Variovorax terrae: one gene and its partner. The protein of the gene in region 2 binds, or shares a complex with, the protein of the main gene of each other region. Links are inferred from orthologs where the notes say so. Each region holds a gene or a part of one and is shown on either strand. Other genes may lie near its edges. The genes, in order: MMF98_RS10015 and MMF98_RS18350.

Evidence for each region.
Region 1: the proteins of MMF98_RS18350 (region 2) and MMF98_RS10015 are in contact, whole or in part, in a cryo-EM structure (PDB 9GE8), measured with the Escherichia coli proteins. The link is inferred for Variovorax terrae from one-to-one orthologs.

What each region holds. Positions count from the first base shown.
Region 1 is NZ_JALGBI010000001.1:2,119,466-2,127,237, forward strand. What follows is about bases 3,284-6,275. They hold MMF98_RS10015 (arylesterase), read left to right. Parts: upstream 3,284-4,450; coding sequence 4,451-5,101; downstream 5,102-6,275. Other genes in these bases: MMF98_RS10005 (DUF8082 domain-containing protein), read left to right, coding at 3,284-3,645; MMF98_RS10010 (ABC transporter ATP-binding protein), read right to left, coding at 3,706-4,452; mnmH (tRNA 2-selenouridine(34) synthase MnmH), read left to right, coding at 5,098-6,171; MMF98_RS10025 (SMP-30/gluconolactonase/LRE family protein), read left to right, coding at 6,168-6,275. Also shown: MMF98_RS09975 (hypothetical protein), read right to left, coding at 1-246; MMF98_RS09980 (hypothetical protein), read right to left, coding at 278-478; MMF98_RS09985 (hypothetical protein), read right to left, coding at 720-956; MMF98_RS09990 (hypothetical protein), read right to left, coding at 963-1,295; MMF98_RS09995 (hypothetical protein), read left to right, coding at 1,451-1,612; 23S rRNA (guanosine(2251)-2'-O)-methyltransferase RlmB, read right to left, coding at 1,809-2,543; more of MMF98_RS10005, read left to right, coding at 2,800-3,283; more of MMF98_RS10025, read left to right, coding at 6,276-7,268; MMF98_RS10030 (hypothetical protein), read right to left, coding at 7,284-7,478; MMF98_RS10035 (PLP-dependent transferase), read right to left, coding at 7,564-7,772. UniProt on the Escherichia coli protein: TesA is a multifunctional esterase that can act as a thioesterase, lysophospholipase and protease.
Region 2 is NZ_JALGBI010000002.1:610,269-618,207, forward strand. What follows is about bases 1,884-5,042. They hold MMF98_RS18350 (ABC transporter permease), read left to right. Parts: upstream 1,884-2,282; coding sequence 2,283-4,802; downstream 4,803-5,042. Other genes in these bases: MMF98_RS18345 (formate dehydrogenase accessory sulfurtransferase FdhD), read left to right, coding at 1,884-2,196; MMF98_RS18355 (group II truncated hemoglobin), read left to right, coding at 4,878-5,042. Outside these bases: MMF98_RS18335 (formate dehydrogenase subunit gamma), read left to right, coding at 1-886; MMF98_RS18340 (hypothetical protein), read left to right, coding at 896-1,228; more of MMF98_RS18345, read left to right, coding at 1,312-1,883; more of MMF98_RS18355, read left to right, coding at 5,043-5,306; MMF98_RS18360 (DUF6502 family protein), read left to right, coding at 5,639-6,595; MMF98_RS18365 (hypothetical protein), read left to right, coding at 6,592-7,932; MMF98_RS18375 (type IV pilin protein), read left to right, coding at 7,938-7,939.

The DNA of each region.
Region 1 (7,772 bases), on a different replicon or contig from region 2:
CACCACTTCATATCCTGCATCGTGGCCTCCGCTGCCGAGTCTTGTCCGAACTCGATAAATTCCGACTCTTTCTAGATCACGAGACTTAGTAGGGTGAGTCAGGCCGGAAATCTCAACACTCTGAAGATTTACCTCTTGCCTCTCTCCCAGCATCAAGACCACAAATGACCAGAATGGACTAAGCGCAACGACCGAAAGAGGTCCGCATACCAACACAACGAAGCCGACAAGAATGAATTCAGGCATAGTATCTCCGCTGCTGTCGATACTGGAAAAATTAAATAAGCGAGATGACGGAGGCTGCAATTGGCAAAGCAAATCCGATGATCAACGCCATAAGCAAAATAGGTAGTCCTCCAATTAAGCCAGATGCAACCATCTGCCCAATCAAGTAGGTGGTTAGCACGCTTACCAAAACATTAATAGAAATCCATCCGAGTCTTTGGTCAAAAGTAAGCCCATCGTCGGTGGCAATCATCCCCACTTGAATACCCAACCCGGCCCATCCCAATCCCGCTGAAGCTTCGACGAGCTATTGTTACTACTTCAGTGCCTCGAAAAAGAAGAACTTCCTGGACAAAAGGGTGATTTTTCAAACTACTCATCCTCTTCGTTTCTCCTTTCTTGTGGTCATTTTTTTCTAAAAATTACCCCCCAAAAAAGAGCATCAATCAAAATAATAACTATTAGCCCTCCGAAAAAACAGCGCTTTTTCCATTTCATTCGCCTCCACCAGATTGACCATTTGAGTACGCCTTAGTAAATTTCGAATCTGTAAAGTTCCTCAGTCGTTGCGAGAAAAGCAGTGTCAGCGCAAGCACCGCTGCCGCCGCAACAAAGGCATGGAACGCTATCAAGATAAACATAGATGCAAATAGGACGGCACCGCTTAAGGAAAAAAGCGCCGCCAGATATCTAAACGTCGAAAAGAGGCCAAAATATTGCGGGAGATTCACATTATCTCAATCGATGAAAGCGGAAGTGACTATCGCAGCACCGATTGAATAGGCCGCCAGTCCAATCAGTCCAGATATTGCTAAGACCGAGGTCAACAGTATCGCAGCAATCAAAGCGAGGACCACAAAGCCATTCAATACGAGCCACCTCCCGTTTGCGCCGCCCTCAATCAGGTAGCCGCCCGCCCCAATAGCAGGATCAATGAGCGTGAACCCTGCTCCTGCCCACTCATCTTGTGTAATTAGAGCTTCATGGATTGTTACTTCGTAGCCGACGTCTAACGCCCGTTGGACTCGATTTTTGGTTGCTTCGCTGTGCGCCGACAGGCTAGCAGTCACAATATTCGAATTGTTAGCCGCCCAGGCTAGTATCTTTGATACCGGTCTGCGCAATCCGGTGCAGGTGCTAGGGCTGCGGATCGCCACCGGGCCTCACGGATGCGGTCGAGCGCCTGCTGCATGTGGCTAGCGCTCCTGCCTCCACTGCCTTGCTCATGAAGATGAACGCCGAAGAAACCGCTGCCATCGATTCACTGCACTTGGACAGCTCGGCCGGAATCTTTCCGGAATGGCTGGCGCGTTGCAGCGTGTGCATCACCTCGCTGCGACTGAGGGCGCGCCCCGCCTCCGAGCCAAGCGGCGAGCTCAAGAAGTAACCCACCGGATAAGTCGTGCGCAGCAGCTAGCCGACTTGCCCCCCTGCGCCGTAGCTCACCTGGCCGCGTGCGTCCGATCTGAAGCAGGTGAAGACTCGTACGGCACCGCACTGCCCGATGAGCGCAGGGGCTGCAATGCGCACCAGTTCGTTGTAGGCTTCCGCACCCGCCTGCAGCCAGCCGCGAACCTCGCCGCTCATGTGCGCTGGCGCAGGGCTTCGTACAGGCAGACGCCGCTGGCCACCGACACGTTGAGGCTCTCCACCGCGCCGGCCATCGGAATGCTCACCAGTTCGTCGCAGGTCTTGCGCGTGAGCTGGCGCATGCCGTCGCCCTCGGCGCCGAGCACCAGCGCGACCGGGCCTTTCAGGTCCACCTGGTAGAGCGTCCTGGGCGCGTCGTCGCTGGTGCCGATGCACCAGATGTTGCGCTCCTTGAGCTCGCCCAGCGTGCGCGCGAGGTTGGTCACCATGAAGTACGGCACCGTCTCGGCCGCGCCGCTGGCCACTTTGGCCACGGTGGCGTTGATGCCCACCGCGTGGTCCTTGGGCGCGATCACGGCATGCGCGCCGGCGCCGTCGGCCACGCGCAGGCAGGCGCCCAGGTTGTGGGGGTCGGTCACGCCGTCGAGCACCAGCAGCAGCGGCGGCCCGGCGAGCTGGTCCAGCAGGTCGTCCAGCGACTTCACCTGCGCCACCGCCTCCACCCGCGCGGCCACGCCCTGGTGGCCATGGCTGCCGGCCAGCTTGGACAGGCGCAGGCCGTCGGCCTCGATCAGGCGCGCGCCGGCCTCCTTGGCGCGCTCGATGAACTGCCGCATGCGCGCGTCGCGGCGCGTCGGCTCGTAGTAGATCTCGATGATGGATTGCGGCGCGGTCTTCAGGCGCACGCCCACGGCATGGAAGCCGAACAGGACTTTGGGGGAGGACATGCCATGATTATCCGCGCTGGCCCAGGGTCAAACCGCACAGCTCCGGCGTTAAAAATGCCCTGCACGGCGGCAATGGGCTCTCTAGAATGGGCAGCTCTTGATGAGAGCGAAGGATCGTGCGTGAGCTTGAGTTTCCAGTTCAACCGGGTGCCGGCCACCCTGCTGCCGGCCGGCTCCGTGCCCGGGCCGGGCGCCTGAGCCGCCCCGGCCTTGCCGCCTTCGCCTGCTCCATGACATCCGCGGGATCCCCGTTTCAATGAACCCGGAACCCGCCTCCCCCCCGCCGACGGAGCGGCCCGGGGCCCTGAGCCGCAACGTGGTGGTCACGCTGCTGTATGCCAGCCTGGCGGGCCTCTCGCGCTACACGGCCGCGCAGCAGGAGGGGCTGCGGGCGCGCTTTGGCGAGCTCGTGCGCAAGGCCCTGCTGGGCCTGGACAACTCGCCCCGCATCGTGATGGACAGCGCCGACGGCACCTCCGTCTGCTTCCTCGGCGACCCGGAAGAGGCGCTGTTGTCGGCGCGGCTGCTGCGCGACCTGCTGGTGCAGCGCTACAGCCGCATGCTGTCGGCGCGCATCGGGCTGCACCTGGGGCCGGTGCGCCTGGTGAGCGGCGCCGCCGAGCGCACCAACGTGCTGGGCGACGGCATCAACGTGGCGCAGCGCGTCATGGATTTCGCCCAGCCCAACCAGATCGTGGTGTCGCGCGCCTACCATGACCTGCTGGCGCGGCTGTGCGAGCAGGAGGCCGGCCACCAGTTCGACCCGCTGGGGCCGCATCTGGACAAGCACCTGCGGGCGCACGAGATCTACGCCGTGCTGCCGCCGCAGCCCCGGCCGCCCGCACCCGCGCCGGACCAGTCCCAGCTCGAGCACACCTCGCCGCAGCGCGGCCTGGCGGTGCCGGCCCCCGACGTGGTGGCCGCCATCGAAAGCGAGCTGGAACGGCTCATCGGCCCGCTGGCGCGCGTGCTCGTGCACAAGGCGCTGCCGCGCGTCGTCAGCACCCAGGCATTGCGCGAGCTGCTGGCCTGCGCCATCCCGGACGCCGCCGCGCGCGACAATTTTGCCAACCTGCGGGCGGCGGGCGGGCGCCCGGCCTGAGCCCGGACGCTATCAAAACCATAGCTGCCGAGAACCGCGGGACAAGGACATCGCCCCGATTCAGTCCTGATTTCTGGAAATCCGCCCGGCCTCGATGGTGATGCGGTGCTCGCAGCGCGCCGCGATGCCGCGGTCGTGCGTGACCAGCACCAGCGTCGTGCCCAGCTCGCGGTTGAGGTCGAACATCAGCTCCATCACCTTCTCGCCGGTGGCGAAGTCGAGGCTGCCGGTGGGCTCGTCGGCCAGCAGCACGGCCGGCTGCACCACGAAGGCGCGGGCCAGCGCCACGCGCTGCTGCTCGCCGCCCGACAGCACCTTGGGGTAGTGGCCCAGGCGCTCGCCCAGGCCCACGCGCGCCAGCATCTCGGTGGCGGCGCGGCGCGAGTCGCGACGGTCCGCCAGCTCCAGCGGCAGCATCACGTTCTCCAGCGCCGTGAGGTTGCCCATGAGCTGGAAGCTCTGGAACACGAAGCCGACCTTCTGCGCGCGCAGCGCGGCGCGCTCGTCCTCGTCGATGGCGAACAGGTCCTGCCCGGCCAGCCGCACCGTGCCGCGCGTGGGCGTGTCCAGCCCCGCGATGATGGACAGCAGCGTGCTCTTGCCCGAGCCCGAGGCGCCCACGATGGCGGCGGTCTCCCGCGGCGCCAGCCGGAAATCAATATCGCGCAAAATGTCGAGCGTGCCGGTGGAATCGGTCACGGACTTGTGGACATGCTCCACGGCGATGATCGGCCCGGCCGCGCCGGCGGCCTCCAGGGAAGGCCGCGACGCGGAGGGAACACCGGTTTCGAACAGGGTTTCGGGCATGAAAGGCTCAGTTTTGAATCGACGACACTTTATCGCGGCCGCCGCCTGCGGCCCGGCTCTGTGGGCATTCGCCGCGCCGGCCCCGCCGACGGGCAAGACCATCCTGATCCTGGGCGACTCGCTCAGCGCCGAGTATGGCCTGAAACGCGGCAGCGGTTGGGCGGCCCTGCTGGCGCAGCGCCTGGCGGCGCAGAAAATCCCGGCCCAGGTGGTCAACGCCAGCATCAGCGGCGACACCACCTCGGGCGGGCGCTCGCGGCTGGGCGCGCTGCTGGCGCAGCACAAGCCGGCGGTGGTGGTGATCGAGCTTGGCGGCAACGACGCGCTGCGCGGCCTGCCGCTGTCCATGACCGAGGACAACCTGAACCAGATGACCGAGGCCGCGCAGCAGGCCGGCGCCAAGGTGCTGCTGGTGGGCATGCAGGTGCCGCCCAACTACGGCGCCGACTACGGCAACCGCTTCGCAGCGCTGTTCGGCAAGGTGGCCCAGGCGCGCAAGGCGGCCGTGGTGCCGTTCTTCCTCAAGGGCATCGCCGACGGCCCCGATCCCACCCGGCTGTTCCAGGCCGACCGCATCCACCCGCGCGAAGAGGCGCATCCCGCGATGCTGGACAACGTGTGGCCTGAGCTGAAAAAGCTGCTGCGGTGAGCGTGCACACCATTCCCGCCGCCGAAGCCCTGCGGCGCCTGGGCGACGGGCCGGACGGCTTCAGCGCCGTGATCGACGCGCGCAGCGAAGGCGAATTCGCGCTCGACCACCTGCCCGGCGCGCTGAACTGGCCCTCGCTCGACGACGAGCAGCGCAAGCTCATTGGCACCCTGTACAAGCAGGTCAGCCCGTTCGAGGCGCAAAAGCGCGGCGCCGCGCTGGTGGCGGCCAACATCGCGCGCCACATCGAGCGCGAGGTGCTGGACAAGCCCAAGCACTGGCGCCCGCTGGTCTACTGCTGGCGCGGCGGCAAGCGCAGCGGCTCGCTGGCGCTGGTGCTGGGCCAGATCGGCTTTCGCGTGACGCTGATCGAAGGCGGCTACAAGGCCTTTCGCGGCGCCCTGCTCGAAGCCCTGCCCGGTGCGGCCGCTCGGCTGCGCTACCAGGTGATCTGCGGCCCCACCGGCTCGGGCAAGACCCGGCTGCTGGCCGCGCTGGCCGAGGCCGGCGCCCAGGTGCTCGACCTGGAGGCGCTGGCCAGCCACCGCAGCTCGGTGCTGGGCAGCATTCCGGGCCAGCCGCAGCCTAGCCAGAAGCGCTTCGACACGCTGGTGTGGGACGCGCTGCGGCACTTCGACCCGGCACGCCCGGTGTTCGTGGAAAGCGAGAGCAAGAAGGTCGGCAACCTCGCCGTGCCCGGCGACCTGATCGCGGCCATGCGCGCCAGCCCCTGCCTGAGCCTGGAGCTGCCCGACGACGAGCGCGTGGCGCTGCTGCTGGAAGACTACGATTTCTTCGCGCGCGACACCGCGCTGTTCTGCGAGCGGCTCGATGCGCTGGTGGAGCTGCGCGGCAAGGCCGTGGTGCAGGGCTGGAAAGACCACCTGCACGCCGGGCGCATCGACACCGTGGTGCGCGAGCTGCTGGCCCGGCACTACGACCCGGGCTACGAGCGCTCGATGCAGAACAACTTCAGCCACTACGATGCTGCAAAAACCATAGCAGCCGTTGACCGCTCGGCGCGGACCCTGGCCGCTTTGGCCCAGAAAATCATCGAGGAGACACCATGATGCGCAAGCTGTTCCTGGTGCTGGGCGCCCTGCTCGCGCTGCTGGCCGCCTACCTGTGCCTGTGGCCGGTGCCGATCGAGCCCGTGAGCTGGAACGCCCCCGTGCCGCCGGGCTACACGGGGCCGTATGCCGTCAATCAGCGGCTGGCCGGGCTGCGCACCATCTCCCTGGGCCAGGAAAGCGGCCCCGAGCATGTCGCGATCGGCCGCGACGGCCGGCTATACACCACGGTGGCCAGCGGCAACATCCTGCGCATGGCGCCCGACGGCAGCGCGCAGGAGGTGTTCGTGAACACCGGCGGGCGCGTGCTGGGGTTCGACTTCGACGCCGCCGGCAACCTGATCGCCGCCGACGCCTACCGCGGCCTGCTCTCCATCGCGCCCGACCGGAAGATCACGATGCTGGCCGACCGCGTCAACGGCGAGCCGATCCGCTATGCCGACGCCGTGGTGGTGGCGCGAAGCGGCCGGATGTATTTCAGCGATGCCTCGACGCGCTTCGGCGCTCGCGAATGGGGCGGCACCTTCGAGGCCAGCGTGCTCGACATCCTGGAGCAGTCGGCCACCGGCCGCATCCTCGAATACGACCCGGCCACCCGCGCGGTGCGCGTGGTGGCGCGCGGGCTGAGCTTCGCCAACGGCGTGGCGCTGGGGCAGGACGAGCAGACCCTGTTCGTGAGCGAGACCGGCCGCTACCGCATCTGGAAGATCGCGCTCGAGGCGCGCGACCTGGACATCACCCAGGCCAGCCCGCTGGCGCAGCTGCTGTTCGACAACCTGCCGGGCTACCCCGACAACCTGATGCGCGGGCGGGACGGAAAGATCTGGGTCGGGCTGGTCAAGCCGCGCAACGCCACGGTCGACCGGCTGGCCTCGCAGCCCTTCATGCGCCGGCTCACGCTGCGCCTGCCGCGCGCGATGTGGCCGATCCCGCCGGCCTATGGCCACGTGATGGCATTCACGGAAGCGGGCCGGGTGGTGGCGGATCTGCAGGACCCGTCAGGGGCCTACCCCGAAACCACGGGCGTCACGGAAACGGCCGACCGGCTCTATATCCAGAGCCTGCATGCCCATGGGCTGGGCTGGCTGCCTCGATAAGGCGGGTAAGGCAGATCAGGATTGCGCGGGGGTGTCGGGCGGCGTGCCCGGTGCGGCGGGATCAGCGGGCGCGGCGTCTTCCGGCGCTTCCTCACCCTCGACGGCTCCGCCAGTCTTCAACTCGGCCTTGCGCTTGAGCTTTTCTTCCTTCTTGCGCTTCTTGGCGAGTTCTTTCTGGCGTTTTTCGTAACCGTAGTTGGGTGTGGCCACTGTTCGATCCGTTTCTTTGTATCCGCTGTATTGAAGCGCCCAATGTAAGCGATAAACATGCCCGCGCCAGCGCGGGCCCCGAAATTTACATACAGGCCAGCGCCTGCGCCAGATCGGCCTGCAAGTCCTGCGGCACCTCCAGCCCGACCGAGAAGCGCACCAGCACGCCCCGGTGCGGCCAGGTGCCGAGGCTGGCGTCGCGCATGGCGGCCATGTCGTACGGCACCACCAGGCTGATCGGCCCGCCCCACGAGTAACCGAGCTTGAACAGCCGCAGGCCGTCGCAGAAGCGGT
Region 2 (7,939 bases):
GCCCGAGGCCGGCGTCCTGATCCAGCCCTTCGTGCAGTACCCGGGCTCGCGCCTGACCAATGCCGGCGAGGCCTGGCGGCAGGTGCGCAACCAGTGGATCATTCCCTACGGCGGCTCGCTGCTGCTGATCGTGGTGGTGGCGATCGGCCTGTTTTATGCCACCAAGGGCCCGATGGCGCTGCACGGGGCGAAGACCGGCCGCGTGATCGAGCGTTTCACCTATTTCGAGCGGGCTGCCCACTGGGTCAATGCCATCGCGTTCAGCGTGCTGGCGATCTCGGGGCTGGTCATGGCCTTCGGCAAGTTCTTCCTGCAGCCGGTGATCGGCGGCGCGCTGTTCGGCTGGCTGGCCTATGCGCTGAAGACCCTGCACAACTTCGCGGGCCCGCTGTTCGCGGTGTCGCTGGTGGTGGTGTTCTTCACCTTCCTGCGCGACAACCTGCCGCGCCGCGAGGACCTGACCTGGCTGCTCAAGGGCGGGGGCATGCTGTCGGGGCGCGAGGTGCCGTCGCACCGCTTCAACGCTGGCGAAAAGCTGGTGTTCTGGGGCGGCGTGTTCGCGCTGGGGATCGTGGTGGTGGGCTCGGGCTTCATGCTCGACAAGCTGATTCCCGGCATCGACTACACGCGCGGCGTGATGCAGGTGAGCCACATGGTCCACGCCACGGCCACCGTGCTCATGATGGCGCTGTTCCTCGGGCATATCTACCTCGGCACGATCGGCATGGACGATGCCTACCAGGGCATGAAAACCGGCTACGTCGACGAGACCTGGGCCAGGGAGCACCACGAGCTCTGGTACGACGACATCCAGGCCGGCAGGATTCCGGCCCAGCGCAGCGCGGAGGGCGCGCAGGCAGCCGGCGGCGCGCCGGTGCAGGTTTGAGGGGACACCATGAAGACGCTTGCAATTTCCGTCCTGTGCGCACTGGCCGCCACCGCCGCGCTGGCCAAGCTGCCGCCCCTGAGCGACGAGGCCAAGGCCAAGGCGGCCGAAGCCGCGGCCAAGACCGCCTGGAGCGGCAAGGTGGACGCCTGGCAGCTCTGCAAGGCCCAGGACCAGGTGGCGGCCTCCTATTTCAAGGCCGCCAAGGCCCAGGGCAAGGAGGCCAAGCCGCCCGCGGCCACACCCGCCTGTGCCGATCCCGGGCCATTCGCCTACGTGCCGCCCGAGGCCAAGCCGCCGGCAGCGCCAGTGGCTCCGTCGCCGCCGGGCAAGATGCCCTGAGCTGCGAGGGCTTCCCCCATGCTGAGGGGCTGGCCCAAGGCCACGCCGCGCGGCGGCCCTGCGTTTTGCAGTAGTCTCGCCCCATGCATCTGCCCGCACTGACCCAGGCGCGCGCGCCGCTGACCCGCGAGATCGACGTGGTCAACGAGCATGGCGAGCGCGAGACGATTTCCATTCCCGCCGAGCGAGCGCTCACCGTCTACGTGGACAAGCAGGAGCTGGTGACGCTGATGACCCTCGGCGCCTACCCCGAACTGCTGGTGCTGGGCTATCTGCGCAACCAGCGGCTGGTGCGGTCGGCCGGGCAGATCGAGTCGATCACGGTCGATTGGGAGGTCGGCGCCGCGGCCGTCAAGACGCGCTCGGGCATCGAGCGCCTTAAGGAGCGCACGGCCCGGCGCGTCATCACCACCGGCTGCGGCCAGGGCAGCGTGTTCGGCGGGCTGATGGATGAGGTCGATGCCATCCAGTTGCCCGAGGCCGTGCTGACGCAGGCGCAGCTCTACGGCATCGTCAATGCGATCCGCCTGCAGGAGAGCACCTACAAGTCGGCCGGCTCGGTGCACGGCTGCGCCCTGTTCCGCGGCGAGGAGATGCTGATCTTCGTGGAGGACGTGGGCCGCCACAACGCGATCGACACCATCGCGGGCTGGATGTGGCTGCAGGACGAGGCCCCCGCGCCCGGCGCTGAGAGGCCCTCGCCGGCTGCCGGCATGCAGGGCGGCGACAAGGTGTTCTACACCACGGGACGGCTCACCAGCGAGATGGTCATCAAGTCGGCGCAGATGGGCGTGCCCGTCGTGGTCTCGCGCAGCGGTATCACGCAGATGGGGCACGAGGTCGCGCAGCGGCTCGGCCTGTGCGCGATCGGCCGGGCGACGAACCGGCACTTCCTCTGCTACTCGGGGGCGCAGCGCCTGCGGCTGCAGCCCGAGCTGGCCGGCGCCAAGCTGCGCGCCGCGGCCTGAGACCGTCAGAGCGTTCTGGGAGAGCGTGACAGGCCCTGAAGCCCCGGGGCCTGGCAGGCCAAGTGATTTGAGCTAAGGTAGCGCCCATGAAGACTTCCTCCTGGCGCCTGGGTTGGCGCACGCTGTGGCGCGACCTGCGCGCGGGCGAGTTGCGCCTGCTGATCGTGGCCGTGACATTGGCCGTGGCCGCGCTGACGGCGGTCGGCTTCTTTGCCGACCGGCTCAAGGGCGGCCTGCAGCGCGATGCGCGCCAGCTGCTGGGCGGCGACGCCGTGGTGTCCAGCGACAACCCGACACCGCAGGCCTTCATTGACCGCGCCCGCGCGCAGGGGCTGCAGGGCGTGACCACGATCGGTTTCCCCACCATGGGGCGGGCCAGCGATGCGCAGGGCGGCGCCAGCAAGCTGGTGGCGCTCAAGGTGGTGGAGGCCGGCTACCCGTTGCGCGGCAACCTGAGCGTGGCGTCCGAACCCGGCTTGCCCGGCGCGGCCACGCGCGACATCCCGGCGCGCGGCGAGGCCTGGATCGATGCGCCCCTGCTCGATGCCCTGGACCTGAAGATGGGCGACTCGCTGCTGCTGGGCGATGCGCAGTTGCGCATCGGCCGCATCATCGTGGTCGAACCCGACCGCGGCGCCGGCTTCATGAGCTTCGCGCCGCGCGTCATGATCAACCGTGGCGACCTGGACGCCACCCATCTGGTGCAGCCGGCAAGCCGCCTGACCTGGCGTTTTGCCGTGGCCGGCCCCGAGCGGGAGGTCAGGAGCTTTTCCCTGTGGGCGACGGAGCAGGCCAAGCAGCCCGAGGTGCGCGGCGTGCGCGTCGAGTCGCTGGAAGGCGGCCGCCCCGAGATGCGGCAGACGCTGGACCGCGCCGAGAAATTCCTCAACCTCGTGGCGCTGCTGGCGGCGCTGCTGAGCGCGGTGGCGGTGGCGCTGGCCGCGCGCGGCTTTGCGGCCAACCACCTGGACGATTGCGCCATGCTGCGCGTGCTGGGGCAGAGCCAGCGCACCATTGCGCTGAGCTATGCGTTCGAGTTCGCGCTGATCGGCCTGTTCGCCAGCGGCCTGGGCGTGGCGCTGGGCTTCGCCGTGCACTACGTGTTCGTGGCCTTGCTGGCCGGCCTCGTGGAGGCCGCGCTGCCGGCGGCGAGCCTGTGGCCGGTGGCGTTCGGCCTCGGCATCGGCCTCACGCTGCTGTTCGCCTTCGGCCTGCCGCCGGTGCTGCAGCTGGCCCAGGTGCCTCCGCTACGCGTGATCCGCCGCGACGTGGGCGGCCTCAAGCCCGCCTCGCTGGCGGTGCTGGGCATCGGCGTGGCCGGCTTTGCGGCGCTGCTGGTGGCCGTGAGCAGCGACCTGATGCTGGGCCTGATCGCCGTGGGCGGCTTTGCCGCGGCGGTGGCGGTGTTCGCCTCCCTGAGTTGGCTGGCGGTCAAGCTGCTGCGCGCGAGCGTCAACGAGGCCACGGCGCCGCGCTGGCTGGTGCTGGCCACGCGCCAGATCTCGGCGCGCCCGGCCTATGCGGTGGTGCAGGTCAGCGCGCTGGCGGTGGGCCTGCTGGCGCTGGTGCTGCTGGTGCTGCTGCGCACCGACCTCATCAGCAGTTGGCGCCAGGCCACGCCGCCCGATGCGCCGAACCGCTTCGTCATCAACGTGATGCCCGAGCAGAGCGATGCCTTCCAGCGGGCACTGCGCGACGGCGGCGTGAAGAAGTTCGACTGGTACCCGATGATCCGCGGCCGGCTGGTGGCCGTGAACGGCAAGACCGTCACGCCCGACGACTATGCCGAAGACCGCGCCAAGCGGCTGGTGGACCGCGAGTTCAACCTGTCGAACAGCGCCGCGCAGCCGCCGCACAACGAGATCGTGGCCGGCCGCTGGGCGCCGGAGGAGGCGGGCGCCATCAGCGTGGAGGAGGGCATTGCCAAGACGCTGGGCCTGCGCCTGGGCGACACGCTGCGCTTCGACATCGGCGGCCAGCAGATGGATGCCAGGATCACCTCGCTGCGCAAGGTGGACTGGGGCTCGATGCGCGCCAACTTCTTCGTGATCTACCCGGTGAGCCAGCTCGAGAACGTGCCCGCCACCTACCTGGGCGCGTTCAAGGCGCCCGACACCAAGGGCTTCGACAACGCCCTGGTGCGGGCTTTTCCCAACATCACCAATGTGGACATGACCAGCACCATTACCCAGGTGCAGCGCGTGCTCGACCAGGTGATTCGCGCCGTGGAGTTCCTGTTCGGCTTCACGCTGGCGGCCGGCCTGGTGGTGCTGTTCGCCGCCGTGACGGCCACGCGCGAGGAGCGCGCGAGAGAGTTCGCCATCATGCGCGCGGTCGGCGCCCGGGGCAGCCTGCTGCGCCAGGTGCAGCGCGCCGAACTGGCGGGCGTCGGCCTGCTGGCGGGTTTTCTGGCCAGCCTCGTGGCCATGGCGGTGGGCTGGGCCCTGGCCCGCTATGCCTTCGAGTTCACCTGGACCGCCTCGCCGCTGGTGCCCGTGGCGGGCGCGCTGGCGGGCGCCGTGCTGGCGCTAGCCGCCGGCTGGTGGGGCCTGCGCGAGGTGCTGCGCCGCCCCGTGGTGGACACCTTGCGGCGGGCCGCTGAATAAAGGTTTGGGAGTTGGTTGCTATGAATTGAATAGCATGAAATGACCGCCCGACAAGGACATCGACCACTTTTCATCATGAATCTGCAAGAAAAACCGCCTTTTGCCACGCCCTTCGAATGGATCGGGGGCGAAGAGCGCGTGCGCCTGCTGGTGGACCGCTTCTACGACCTCATGGACCTGGAGCCCGGCTACGCCGCCCTGCGCGCCGCGCACGGCAGCACGCTGAGCAACGCCCGCCAGCGCCTGTTCTGGTTCTTGTGCGGCTGGCTGGGCGGCCCGCAGCACTACACCGAGCGTTTCGGGCATCCGCGCCTGCGCGCGCGCCACCTGCCGTTTGCCATCGGCATCAGGGAGCGCGACCAGTGGCTGGGCTGCATGGACCAGGCCATGGGCGAAACCGGCGTGGACGAAGCGCTGCGCGCGCGGCTGCGCGAGAGCTTCTTCCAGACGGCGGACTGGATGCGCAACCGGGGCGAGCACCACGAGCAGGCCGCCAGCGCCTGAGGCTGCCGGCTGACGCGCAGGCGATCCGCCTGGCTGGGCGGTCTGCGGTACACCCCTTCCGAAGAGCCCTCGCGGCCGAGCCTGCCTCGGCAGGGGGGGGGGGGGCCATTGCGCCTGATCTATCGCCATCCGCCGCGGGCCGCTTGCCTCCAGCCGGAGCCGGGATGGCTCGATCTCAGCTATTTTTCAAGAAACCTGATTGCATGCTGACTTGATTCAGTCAAGCCCCTGAGTGAACCGTTTGGCGGTCAAGAAGAACCGCTTGTCTGGTTTCTGATGTTTCGGGGCGTTTGTCCTTTAAATGGAAAAATTACCCATTTATACTTTTTGACATGACTGCCCGTGGCGCCCACCTCTTTTTTCGAGAATCCATGCGCGAAGACGACGATCCGCGGGGCGTGACCAACGACCCCTCTTTTCTTCCCGGCCGGTCCGTGGATGTGCAGGCGCAGACCGTGATGCGGCCGCTGGTGACCTGGCTGCTGCGCTCGGGCGTGGGCTACGCCGAATTTGCGCGAGCCCTGAAGCCGCTGTTCCTGGAATGTGCGCAGGCTGAGCTGGCCCAGATCGGCGGCAAACAGACGGACTCGGCGATCAGCCTGCTGTCGGGCCTGCACCGCAAGGACGTGCGGGAGCTGCTGGCCCGGGGGCCGTCCGAGGCTGCGCCGGAGCTGCCGTCCGTGGGACGTTCGACGCCGGCCAACGAGGTGGTGACGCGCTGGCTGGTCAGTGGCTGGCCGGAGGCGCTGCCTTTCGTCAGCCCCGACCCGGGGCTGGAGCCGTCTTTCACCGAGCTGGTCCGCTCCGTGTCGCGGGACACCCATCCCCGCTCCCTCCTGAAGGAGTTGCTGCGGCTGGGCGTGGCCGAGGAGGCCGACGGCCTGGTGAGCCTGCGGCGCCAGGCGTTCGTGCCCGATGCCAAGCACGAGGAGGCGCGCCAGCTGCTGGCCGAAAGCGTGGCCGACCACCTTGCCGCGGGCGTGCACAACCTCACGGCCCCTGGCGCCAAAAAATTCCTGGAGCAGAGCGTTTTCGCCGACGGATTGAGTGCCGAGTCGGCCCGGGCGCTGGAACAGCTGGCCAACGGCCTGTGGCGCGATGTGCTGAAGGCCATGGTCGAGGCGGCCGTGCCCCTGTGCGAAAAGGACGAGCCTCGGGGAGGCAGCCACCGCATCCGGCTCGGCATGTTCTGCCTGAGCGCGCCGATGCAGCCGGCCGCAGCCGATGGGCCGGAGGCTGAGCCGGCAGCGCCCGCTGCGCGGTCTGAGGGGGAAGGGGTGGCGCCATGAGCGCGGTCTACTTCCTTTGCCATGGCATCGAGGCCATCGCGCGGCGCTGGCCGGTGTGGACGCGGTTCGGCGCCTGGCTGAGCCTGGCGGCGGTCGTGCTGCACGGCTGCGGCGGCGGCATGACGACCGCGGGCGTGGGCAGCGGCGGCAGCGGCCTGGCCGAAGGCACGGTCAGCGGCTTTGGCAGCGTGATCGTCGATGGCGTCGAGTACGACGACTCCGGGGTGGCGGCGCAGGCCGCGGATGGCAGCGGCGGGTTGCGCACGGCCGATCTCAAGCTGGGTCAGCGGGTGCGGCTGGTGTACAACGACAGCCGGCAGATCGACAGCATCCAGGTGCTGCCGCAGCTGGTGGGGCCGGCAAGCTCTGCGATCGATGACCATGGCTGGATGCAGGTCATGGGCCAATGGGTGCGCGTGGTCAAGAGCCAGCAGGATGCGAGCCGCAGCGGGCCCACCGTGCTGTCCGGCTATTCGGAAGCCGATCGCATCATGGCTGGCGACGAACTCGAGGTCCATGGCACCTGGGTCTACGACGAACGCAAGGCCAGCCACGTGCTGGTGGCCACGCGGGTGGAGAAACTGGCGGCGCCGGCCGACTCCGTCCAACTGGCCGGGGTGGTGCGCGGGCTCACGGACGGCAGCTTCCGTCTGAATGCCAGTAACGGCACGCTGGTGCAGCCCAGCCAGCCACTGCCGCCCGCCTTGGCCAACGGGCAGGTGGCGCATCTGTGGGTGGCACGCGGGCGGCTGGGCAATGCCGCCCTCGATGCCACGCGGGTCGAGAGCGTCGTGCTGGATCTCCAGGAGGTGGCCCGGCACGCGCAGGTGATCCTCAGCGGGCTGGTCGCGGGTTACGACCCCGCCACCCGCGTGGTGGAGATCCAGGGCATGCGCATCCGGCTGGCGCCGGGGCTCCAGGTCGACGAGGCCGCTCTGGCCCGCGGCGAGTTCGCCAGCCTCAAGGTGAGCCAGGCCGACAACATGCTGGTGGCCAGCGACATGACTCTGCGCAGCGCGGCGGCGGGGGGGCTGGGGGCCACGGTGGAGGTCAAGGGCGAGGCCAGCGGCATCGACTGGACTGCCGCCACCGTTGGCTTTATCCTGCGCGGCGTGGCCATCCAGGCCGCCAGCGCCGTGGTGGACGCCTCTTGCCGCGCCATGCCCGCCGATGTCCGTCGGCGCGTGGAAGTCAGGGGGCAGAGCGAGGCGCCGGGCCGGCCGGTGACCGCGTCGCAGGTGACATGCAGTTCCGATACAGCGGGCAGTGCCGGCCACACAGGCAACCCGCTGCAGCCTCGGGCCATGCTGGGAATGCCCGTTCCTTCACTGGCTTGAACACCAT